Regions from separate parts of the Allobosea sp. P5_A5 genome, predicted to be linked through region 3. Evidence: predicted binding sites of a transcription regulator. Region 3 holds the regulator's gene; each other region holds the start of a gene.
The links. The regulator PhoB, encoded in region 3, activates phosphate uptake and scavenging genes when phosphate is short. The targets are predictions, from matches to a motif close to TGTCATNNANCTGTCAT.

Region 1 (3,273 bases), on a different contig from region 3:
GTTGGTGTCCTGATACTCGTCGACGAGGATGTAGCGGAAGCGCTCGTGATAGGTCTGCAGCACATCCGGATGCCCCCGGAAGAGCGTCAGGCAATGCAGCAGCAGATCGCCGAAATCGACCGCATTTAGCGCCAGCAGCCGCGCCTGATAGGCGGCATAGAGCTTGCCGCCCTTGCCGCCGCCGAAGACCGCCGCCTCGCCCGCCGGCACGTCCTTGGGGGCGAGCCCCCGGTTTTTCCAGGAGTCGATAAAGCCCGCCAGCATGCGGCCGGGCCAACGCTTTTCGTCGATGCCCTCGGCCTGGATCACCTGCTTCATCAGGCGGATCTGGTCATCGGTGTCGAGGATGGTGAAGTCGCTGCGCAGATCGAGCAGCTCGGCATGGCGGCGCAGCAGCTTGGCCGAGATCGAGTGGAAGGTGCCGAGCCAGGGCATGCCCTCGGCGACCGGCCCGACGAGATGGGCGACGCGCTCCTTCATCTCGCGCGCCGCCTTGTTGGTGAAGGTCACCGAGAGGATCTGCGAGGGATAGGCGCGGCCGGTCGAGATCAGATGGCCGATGCGGGTGGTGAGCACGCGGGTCTTGCCAGTGCCCGCGCCGGCGAGCACCAGCACAGGCCCGTCCGTCGCCTCGACCGCCTGACGCTGCTCCGGATTCAGCCCGTTGAGATAGCCAGCCGCAGGCTGTGCGGCCGCGCGGGAAGCGAGACCGCCGGGGCGGGGCATCGGGGCCGATGTGGTGTCATATTCGGACAAGGGGCGGCGCTACTCGTGCGTGATTCGTTCTCATCGCAATATAGGACGAGGGCGGCGAGATTGCGCGCTGTCGGCAGCATTTTCTACAGGTCGTGACGCCCCTGCCGTCACGCTCGCCTTTGCGGCGAGCATCCATGTCTTGGACACCACCTTCGACCAGCGATGGCCGGCACAAGGCCGACCATGACGCACGAATAGAACTCCTAGGCCTCGGGCTCGAAATCCATCACCGCGCCATTGATGCAGTAGCGCAGGCCGGTGGGCGGGGGACCGTCCGAGAAGACGTGGCCGAGATGGCCGCCGCAATTGGCACAATGCACCTCGGTGCGGGACATGCCGAACTTGCGGTCCTCGCTGGTCTCGACCGCGCCTTCGAGCGGCGCATCGAAGCTCGGCCAGCCGGTGCCGCTTTCAAATTTCTTGCCCGATTTGAACAGCTTCTGGCCGCAGCCGACGCAGGAGAAGGTGCCGGCACGCTTCTCGTAATTCAGTGCGCAGGACCCGGCCCGCTCCGTGCCGTGGCCGCGCAGGATCTGGTACTGCTCCGGCGTCAGCCGCGCGCGCCATTCCGCATCGGTCAGCTGGAACGGGAACGTCTCCTCAGGCTTCCGCTCGGCGCCGAACAAGCTGCTCAAACCCATGTCGATCTCCTCCATCGATGCGGCAGCAGCGCTACCGGCATCGTCGTTGTCGCTGCGCGGGATATGGCGATTCGTGTCGAAGATTTCAGCCCCTTCGCGCTTTTCGCCGCTTCACGAAGATGGGACCGGGCCAGGATCATGCGCCCCGTCACCGCACCGTCATGCGCATCCTCTAGGCGGCTCGCCACCTTCACCCGAGGAGGCCAGCAGTGGCGCAGACGGCACGGACGGTTCGACAGGCGACGACGCTCGGCTTGAGCATCGCGGTCCAGCGCAGCAAACCGCTTTCCAAGGCGGGGCTGCTCGAATGGCTGTTCACGCGGGCCTTTTCGGGGCTGGTCTATCCGCAGATCTGGGAGGACCCGGTCGTCGACATGAAGGCGCTGGCCTTGAGGCCGGACGACCATGTGGTGGCGATCGCGTCCGGCTCCTGCAATGTGCTGTCCTATCTGACGGCCGCGCCGATCCGCGTCAGCGCGGTCGACCTCAACGGCGCCCATATCGCTCTCGGCAAGCTCAAGCTCGCGGCGCTGGCGCGGCTGCAGCACGACGCATTCCTGCGCTTCTTCGGCCGGGCCGATCGGCGTGAGAACGTCGCGCTCTACGATCGTGAGGTCGCGCCGCATCTCGACGCCGTCTCACGCGGCTACTGGGAAGGGCGGGGGCTGAACCGTCGCCGCCGGATCAACCTCTTCGCCAACGGCTTCTATCGCTACGGGTTGCTGGGACGGTTCATCGGCACTGGCCATGTGCTGGCACGGCTGCTCGGCGCCGATCTGAAGGCGATGCTGGCGGCTCGCGATCTGACCGAGCAGCGGGCACTCTACGAGAAGCATCTGGCGCCGATCTTCGAGCGCAGGCTGGTGCGTTGGCTCGTGCGGCAGCCGGCCTCGCTCTACGGCCTCGGCATACCGCCTGCGCAGTACAAGGCGCTCGCCGCCGATGGCGAGGACGGAATTCTCGGCGCCTTGAGGCTCCGGTTCGAGCGGCTCGCCTGCGATTTCGACCTGAAGGAGAACTACTTCGCGCAGCAGGCTTTCGGCCGTCGTTATGCCGAGGGTCCTGATGCGGCGTTGCCGCCCTATCTTCAGCTTGAGAATTTCGAGACGGTGAAGGCCCGTGCCGGCGCGGTCGCCTATCGACAGGGCTCGATCACGACGGTTCTGGAGGATCAGCCCGCCAAGAGCTGCGACGCCTATGTGCTGCTCGACGCGCAGGACTGGATGAACGACGCCGAGCTGACGGCGCTGTGGACGCAGATCACGCGCACCGCCCGGCCGGGCGCCCGCGTGATCTTCCGCACCGCCGCCGACGAACGGCTGCTGCCGGGCCGCGTGCCGGCCGCGATCCTCGACCAGTGGCACTACCGCGAGGAGCAGAGCCGTGAGCTATGCCGGCAGGATCGCTCGGCGATCTATGGCGGCTTTCACCTTTATGTATTGCCGGAGGCCAGCGCGTGAGCGCTGCCGAGGCCGGCGGCGGAGCCGCTGCCGGTCTGATGGACCGCATCTATCGGCACCAGCGCCACATCTACGATGCCAGCCGGAAATTCTACCTGCTGGGCCGTGACGAACTCATCGCAGGCCTCGATCCGAAATCCGGCGATGCGATCCTTGAAATAGGCTGCGGTACGGGGCGAAACCTGATCGGCATCGCGCGGCGCTATCCGCACTGCGCGTGCTTCGGGCTCGACGTGTCCAACGTCATGCTGGAGACGGCTGAGGCTTCCGTGGCGCGGTCCGGGCTTGCCGGCCGCATCAGGCTGGCGCAGGCCGACGCGACGGATTTCGACCCGCAGACGCTGTTTGGACGCGCTGGCTTCGACCGCATCGTGATCTCCTATGCCCTGTCGATGATCCCGCCCTGGCAGGCTGTC
Region 2 (3,273 bases), on a different contig from region 3:
TGCCATGATCGACTTCGAGCCGCCGGTGCCGCCGCCGGCGATCAGCCGGTCGCTGTCGCCCTGGACGAGCTTGATCTTGTCGAAGGGCACGCCGAGTTGGCTGGTCAGGATCTGGGCGAAAGGTGTCCAATGGCCCTGGCCATAATCCAGCGTGCCGGTGACAATGGTGACGCTGCCGTCCTCCTCGAAATGGATGCCGCCCATCTCGTTGCTCGGCGGCGCCGTCACCTCGAGATAGCAGCCGACGCCGCGTCCGCGCAGCTTGCCGGCCTTGCGGCTCTGGCGCTGCCGTGCGCCGTAGCCTTTCCAGTCTGCGGCCTCCAGTGCCTTGGCTAGCAGGGCCGGGAAATCGCCGCTGTCATAGACGGTTCCGACCGGCGTCTTCCAGGGAAGTTGTTCGGGCAGCACCAGATTGCGGCGCCTCAGCTCGACCTTGTCGATGCCGGTCTCGGCTGCGGCGGCATCGATCAGCCGTTCCATGAAATAATTGCCCTCAGGCCGACCCGCCCCGCGATAGGCCGCGATCGGCGTCGTGTTCGTCACGGCGCAGCGGGTGCTGACCTCGACCAGCGGCGTGCGGTACATGCCGATGCTGTTCTTGCCGATGTTGAGCGTCGCCATCATCGGCCCGACCGGCGAAAGATAGGCGCCGAGATTGCCGAAGCCGGTGAAGCGCGTGGCCAGAAAGAGCCCGCGCTTGTCCAGCGCCAGTTCCGCCTCGAACACCATGTCGCGTCCGTGATGGTCGGAAACGAAGCTCTCCGAGCGCTGGTCGGCCCATCGCACCGGCTTCTTCAGCAGGCGCGCGGCGTGCAGCAGCACGACATATTCGGGAAAGACGGCCGACTTCATACCGAACGAGCCGCCGACATGGCCCGTCAGCAGCCGAACGCGCTCCTGCCCGACGCCCATCGCGGCGGCGAGGCTGTTGCGCATCCCGAAGGCGCCCTGGCTCGGTGCGTGCAGCGTGTAGCGCTTGCTCTTGGCATCGTACACGCCGATCGCAGCACGCGGCTCGATCGGGTTCACGACGATGCGGTTGTTGACGATGCGCAATTGGGTGACGTGCGCCGCTTCGGCGAAGGCCGCTGCGACCTTCTCGCTATCGCCGAAATGATAGTCCACGATCAGATTGCCCGGCACATCGTCGAAAAGCTGCGGCGCGCCTTCCGCCAGCGCATCCTCCGTCGAGGTCACGGCCGGGAGCGCCTCGAGATCGAGCGCGACCGCTTCGGCCGCATCGCGAGCCTGCACAAGCGTGCGTGCCACGACCATCGCGACGGGGTCGCCGACATAGCGGACCTTGCCCGAGGCCAAGGCGGACCGGGCCGGCTTGAGCATCGGCGTGCCGTCGCGGTTCTGCAGGTCGACGATACATTTCAGCGTGCCGTAGCCCTGATCCGCCAGATCTTCCGCCGCATAGACCGCCACCACGCCGTTCATCGCCTTGGCGGCGGAGGTGTCGATGCCGCGGATATTCGCATGGGCATAGGGACTGCGCACGAAGGCTCCGTAGAGCTGTCCTTCCAGCGCGAGATCGTCGGTATATTGCCCGGCCCCGCGCACCAGCGCCGCATCCTCGTTGCGCGGCACCGGCTGGCCGATGCCCACGGAGCGGGTCGAGATGTCTGGCTGGGAGGCGTGCATATTCATTAGGTCACCGCGCGGTCGTCGAAGCTCTATCATGTCTCAAAATGTCGGCGCGCGCTGTGCGCCTGCCGCATCGCCGATCACCCACCGGTGGACGGCGATGGAAAATCTCGCCTGTGTTGAACGCGGGGCGCTCAGTGGCGTTCCTGGTTTCATCGCGCCGTCACGGAGCATCGCCATGGTCCGCCGCCGCCAAAGGGCGAAATGCGCCGTCACGCGCGACAGAATCTGACGAGGACGACCGTCATGAAGACCGATTTCGACCGGATCAAAGACGAGATCACCGACTCTTTCGATGAAGAGCTGGAGCTACAGCTTGAGGAAGAGCGGATCGACCAGCTGGGTCTCGACGGCGAGGGCTTGGGCGCCGAGCGCATCGACCGGCGGATTTATTTCCGCGAGCTGTTCCGGCTCCAGCACGAACTCGTCCGGCTGCAAGACTGGGTTCAGCACAAGAAGCTCAAGGTCGTGGTCCTGTTCGAGGGGCGTGATTCGGCCGGCAAGGGCGGCGCGATCAAGCGCGTCACCCAGCGGCTCAACCCGCGTGTCTGTCGTGTCGTCGCGCTGCCGGCTCCCACCGAGCGGGAGCGGCATCAATGGTATTTCCAGCGCTACGTCCAGCATCTGCCGAGCGCGGGCGAAATGGTGCTGTTCGATCGCTCCTGGTACAACCGCGCCGGCGTCGAGCGCGTCATGGGCTTCTGCACGCCGGACGAGCTCGAGGAGTTCTTCCGGTCGGTGCCGGATTTCGAGCACATGCTCGTCCGCTCCGGCATCATCCTGCTGAAGTACTGGTTCTCGATCACCGACGAGGAGCAGGAATTCCGTTTCCGCATGCGCATCGAGGACCCGCTCAAGCAGTGGAAGCTCTCGCCAATGGACCTCGAAAGCCGGGTCCATTGGGAAGACTACACCCGCGCCAAGGAGGAGATGCTGGAGCGCACCCACACCGAATTCGCACCCTGGTGGGTCGTGCAGGCCGTCGACAAGAAGCGCGCGCGCCTTAACTGCATCGCCCATCTGCTCGAGCAGATCCCGTATGAAGACGTGCCGAAGCAGGAGTTCCTGCTGCCTGAGCGCGTTCGCAACCCGGATTATCTGCGCCACCCGGTGCCGCCGGAAAGGTATGTGCCGGACCGTTACTGAGACTTTGGCGTAGCTTCGTCACGCGCAGGCGGTTGCGCGTGACGAAGCTCCCGGCGAACTCCGCCATCGGTCCCGCTTCGGCATCAGATGTCCGAAGCGGATCGGTTCTTGCGACGAGCAGGTTCGGCAAGGTTAACCGCAGCAAACGCGCGCGCTTCCATTGCGTCAGCTCGGCGGATTCGCTTAGCTTATAAAGCGCTGCAGGCCATCGTCTTGGTCTGGCCTCCGAGACCTTCCCATGCTCCTCAACCGCCTTGCTGCCGGCGCGCTTGCGCTCGGCCTCCTGCTGTCTCCGGCCTTTGCCAAGAACTTCGCCGTTCCGTCCAAAAATCCGACCGTGACCGTTACCTTGCCGGACAAATGGTCCACGGAAGAGATCGAATACGGCTTCCAGGCTCGGCCCGAGGACGAGGCGATCTTTCTGTCCATTGAATCGGCCGCGTCGAAGCAGATCGAGAAGATGATCTCGGACACCAA
Region 3 (3,273 bases):
CGCCCTGCCCGCAGCTTCGAGCCGATGACACCGGTGCGCTCGGTCAGCACGCGCTCGATGAAGGTGTGGACATCCTCGTCCCCAGCGCTCGGCGCAATCCGGCCCGCAGCAAAATCAGCCGCGATCGCATCGAGTGCCTCAAGGATCGTCTCGCGCTCTGCCGCATCCAGCAGACCCGCTCGGGCCAGTTCAGCCGCATGCGCCTTGCTCCCGGCGATGTCCTGCGGCACCAGCCGGGCATGCTCGCCGGCCGCGCTCGACAGCTTCATCAGCCGCGGGTCCGGCGGCTTGCGGAACCGGCCACCCCAAAGACGCGTCGTCTGGTTCATGCTGCCGGCTCCTGCCCCTCGGGCAGAATGACCTCTTGACCGGCGAGCCAGCAAACGAAACCATCTCCCGGCCCTAGTCGCAAAAGGAATACCCTATGGCCGCAGGCCGGCCACCTCCTTCATCGACCGCACTGCGAGCCTTCGCAACCGTTGCCCGCCTCGGCTCGACGGCGCGGGCCGCCGTTGAGGTCAACCTGACGCAAAGCGCGGTTTCCAAGCAGATTCTGTCGCTGGAACAGCACCTCGGCGTGATGCTGTTCGACCGAAACCCACTGGGGCTGAAGCTGACCGAGGCCGGCGCGATCTACCTGCCTTACGCGCAAGCCGCGCTGGAGCAGATGGGTCGCGGCGCGATGCGGCTGACCGAGCGCGCCGCCATCGCCCGGCCGATCCGCCTGCATATGGTCGCGGTCGCCGGCGAGCGCTGGCTGATGGAGCGTTTTCCCGCCTTCGCCCAGGCTCATCCCGGCATCGACGTGCAGTTCACCAACTATGTCAGCGAGAGCGAGAGTGAAGAGCCGGATATCGAGATCAACCACGGCACGCCGCCCTGGCCGGACCGGCAGGCACACTACCTCTTCGGCCGCGACGTGGCGCTGGTCGCAGCGCCGGAACTGATCGAGCGCATGGGCGGCTTCAGGCGGCCCGGCGACATCCAGAAGATGACGCTCCTGCAGCACTTCCAGATGCCGACCTTCTGGGCCGAGTTCACCGAGGCCCATGGCCTGCGCGGTGCCGTGCCGGCCCATACCGTCCGCTACGGCTATTATTCGGTGATCACGCGGGCGGCCGTCGCGGGACTTGGCGTCGCGCTGGCCCCGCGCTGCTATGTCGCCGAGGAACTGGCTTCAGGCGCATTGGTCAACCCGCTCGACCTCGGCTTCGCCAGCGCGATCGGCTGCTGGCTGACCTTGAAGCGCGACGCGCCGAAACGGTCGGGGCTCGACGAATTGCTGGCCTGGCTCTTGTCGGAAGCAGCGACCTTCGACGCCGGCACCCGCGCCTGAGGTGCCGGGCCTCCACAGGGATCAGCCGCGCGCGAACGTCTCGTCGAAGGCATAGCCCGCGCCGCGCACCGTGCGCAGCGGGTCTTTCATGTCGGTGGGGGTGATCGCCTTGCGCAGCCGCCCGACATGCACATCGACGGTACGCTCGTCGATATAGACGTCCCGCCCCCAGACGGCATCGAGCAACTGGGCGCGCGAATAGACCCGGCCCGGCGCCTGCATCAAAAATTCGAGCAGGCGGAACTCGGTCGGCCCGAGATGCAGCTCGCTGCCGGCGCGGCGCACGCGGCGCGTCGTCCGGTCGAGTTCGAGATCACCCGCCTGCAGCAGCCCGGCGACATGCCCCGGCTTCGCCCGGCGCAAGAGAGCCTGGATGCGTGCGATCAACTCTGGCAGCGAGAACGGCTTGACGACGTAATCATCGGCACCCGTCGCGAGGCCCCGCACGCGCTCGGTCTCCTCGCCACGCGCGGTCAGCATGATGATCGGCACGCGCTCGGTGTCGCGGCGCGAGCGAAGGCGGCGGCACAGCTCGATGCCGGAAAGACCGGGCAGCATCCAGTCGAGAAGCACGAGGTCCGGCGTCGAGTCGCGCAGATGCAGCTCCGCATCGTCGCCCCGCGCCACGCTGTCGACCTCGAAGCCCTCGGCTTCGAGATTATAGCGCAGGAGCAGGGTGAGCGGCTCTTCGTCCTCGACGATCAGGATGCGTGCGGCCATGGCTGGTTCCGTTCTTGGCGTTCAGCGGGCTCTCCCCGTCATGCTTAGCCCTGGGGCGAGCATCCACGTCTCGAACACCACGCTCGCCGAAGGAAGATGTGGATGGTCGGCGAAGAGCCGACATGACGGGGGCCGACCATGACGGGTGCAGACCCCGCCGGGCGATCTGCGTCAGCTTTCCACCGGCTCGAGCGAAATATTCGTGGTGTCGAGCTTCGGCCGGTTCGTATCGAGCGAGTCGCCGGTGATCAGATAGTGGATGGTCTCGGCGATGTTGGTGGTGTGGTCGCCGATGCGCTCGATGTTCTTGGCGCAGAACAGAAGATGCGTGCAGAAGGTGATGTTGCGCGGGTCTTCCATCATATAGGTCAGGAGTTCGCGGAACAGCGAGGTGTAGAGCGCGTCGATCTCGTCGTCGCGGCGCCAGACCTCCAGCGCCTTCTGCTCGTTGCCGGCGGCATAGGCGTCGAGCACGTCCTTGAGCTGGGCCTGCACCAGCCGGCTGATGTGCTCGAGGCCGACGACGGCGCGGTGCGGCGGCTGGAACTGGCCGGCGATGGCCACTGCGCGCTTGGCGATGTTCTTGGCGAGATCGCCGACGCGCTCGATGTCGGCGGCGATGCGGATGGCCGAGATCAGCTCGCGCAGGTCGTTGGCGAGCGGCTGGCGGCGCGCGATGGTCAGCACCGCCTTCTCCTCGACCTCGCGCTGGAGATTGTCCAGGCGCTGGTCGGCGCTGATGATCTTCTGGGCGAGCGCGGTGTCGCGGCGCACCAGCGCCACGGTCGAGTCGCCGAGCATGCGCTCCGCCATCCCGCCCATTTCGGCGAGGCTGCGGCGGATGCCTTCAAGGTCGGTATCGTAGGAACGAACGATGTGGTCGGTCATGTGGTGCTCCTCCGGCGCATCGGCCCGAAAAGTGGAAACCGGTTTTCGGGCAAGCCGATACGAAACAAAATCGCCGCTCAGCCGAACCGGCCGGTGACGTAGTCCTGCGTCTGCTTTTTGGCCGGGTTCATGAAGATCGTGTTCGTCGGCGCGAACTCGATCACCTCACCCAGATACATGAAGGCGGTGTACTGCGAGATGCGGGCCGCCTGCTGCATGTTGTGCGTCACGATGGCGATCGTGAAATCGCTCTTCAGCTGCTCCAGCAGATCCTCGATCTTGCCGGTCGAGATCGGGTCGAGCGCCGAGGTCGGCTCGTCGAACAGGAT

Region 1: the regulator PhoB is predicted to act here: its motif matches at 1,544-1,560, upstream of AC1DR6_RS05690 (BtaA family protein).
Region 2: the regulator PhoB is predicted to act here: its motif matches at 1,801-1,817, upstream of ppk2 (polyphosphate kinase 2).

Annotation. Positions count from the first base shown of each region.
Region 1 covers NZ_JBFUKY010000002.1:432,547-435,819, forward strand. Annotated here, with positions in the region: gene AC1DR6_RS05680 (ATP-dependent helicase) at 1-726, opposite strand, end outside; gene msrB (peptide-methionine (R)-S-oxide reductase MsrB) at 960-1,397, opposite strand; gene AC1DR6_RS05690 (BtaA family protein) at 1,607-2,857, shown strand; gene AC1DR6_RS05695 (class I SAM-dependent methyltransferase) at 2,896-3,273, shown strand, end outside.
Region 2 covers NZ_JBFUKY010000004.1:63,979-67,251, forward strand. Annotated here, with positions in the region: gene AC1DR6_RS09990 (xanthine dehydrogenase family protein molybdopterin-binding subunit) at 1-1,653, opposite strand, end outside; gene ppk2 (polyphosphate kinase 2) at 1,897-2,796, shown strand; gene AC1DR6_RS10000 (hypothetical protein) at 3,035-3,273, shown strand, end outside.
Region 3 covers NZ_JBFUKY010000007.1:145,551-148,823, forward strand. Annotated here, with positions in the region: gene argH (argininosuccinate lyase) at 1-329, opposite strand, end outside; gene AC1DR6_RS15365 (LysR substrate-binding domain-containing protein) at 425-1,336, shown strand; gene phoB (phosphate regulon transcriptional regulator PhoB) at 1,358-2,056, opposite strand; gene phoU (phosphate signaling complex protein PhoU) at 2,228-2,944, opposite strand; gene pstB (phosphate ABC transporter ATP-binding protein PstB) at 3,022-3,273, opposite strand, start outside.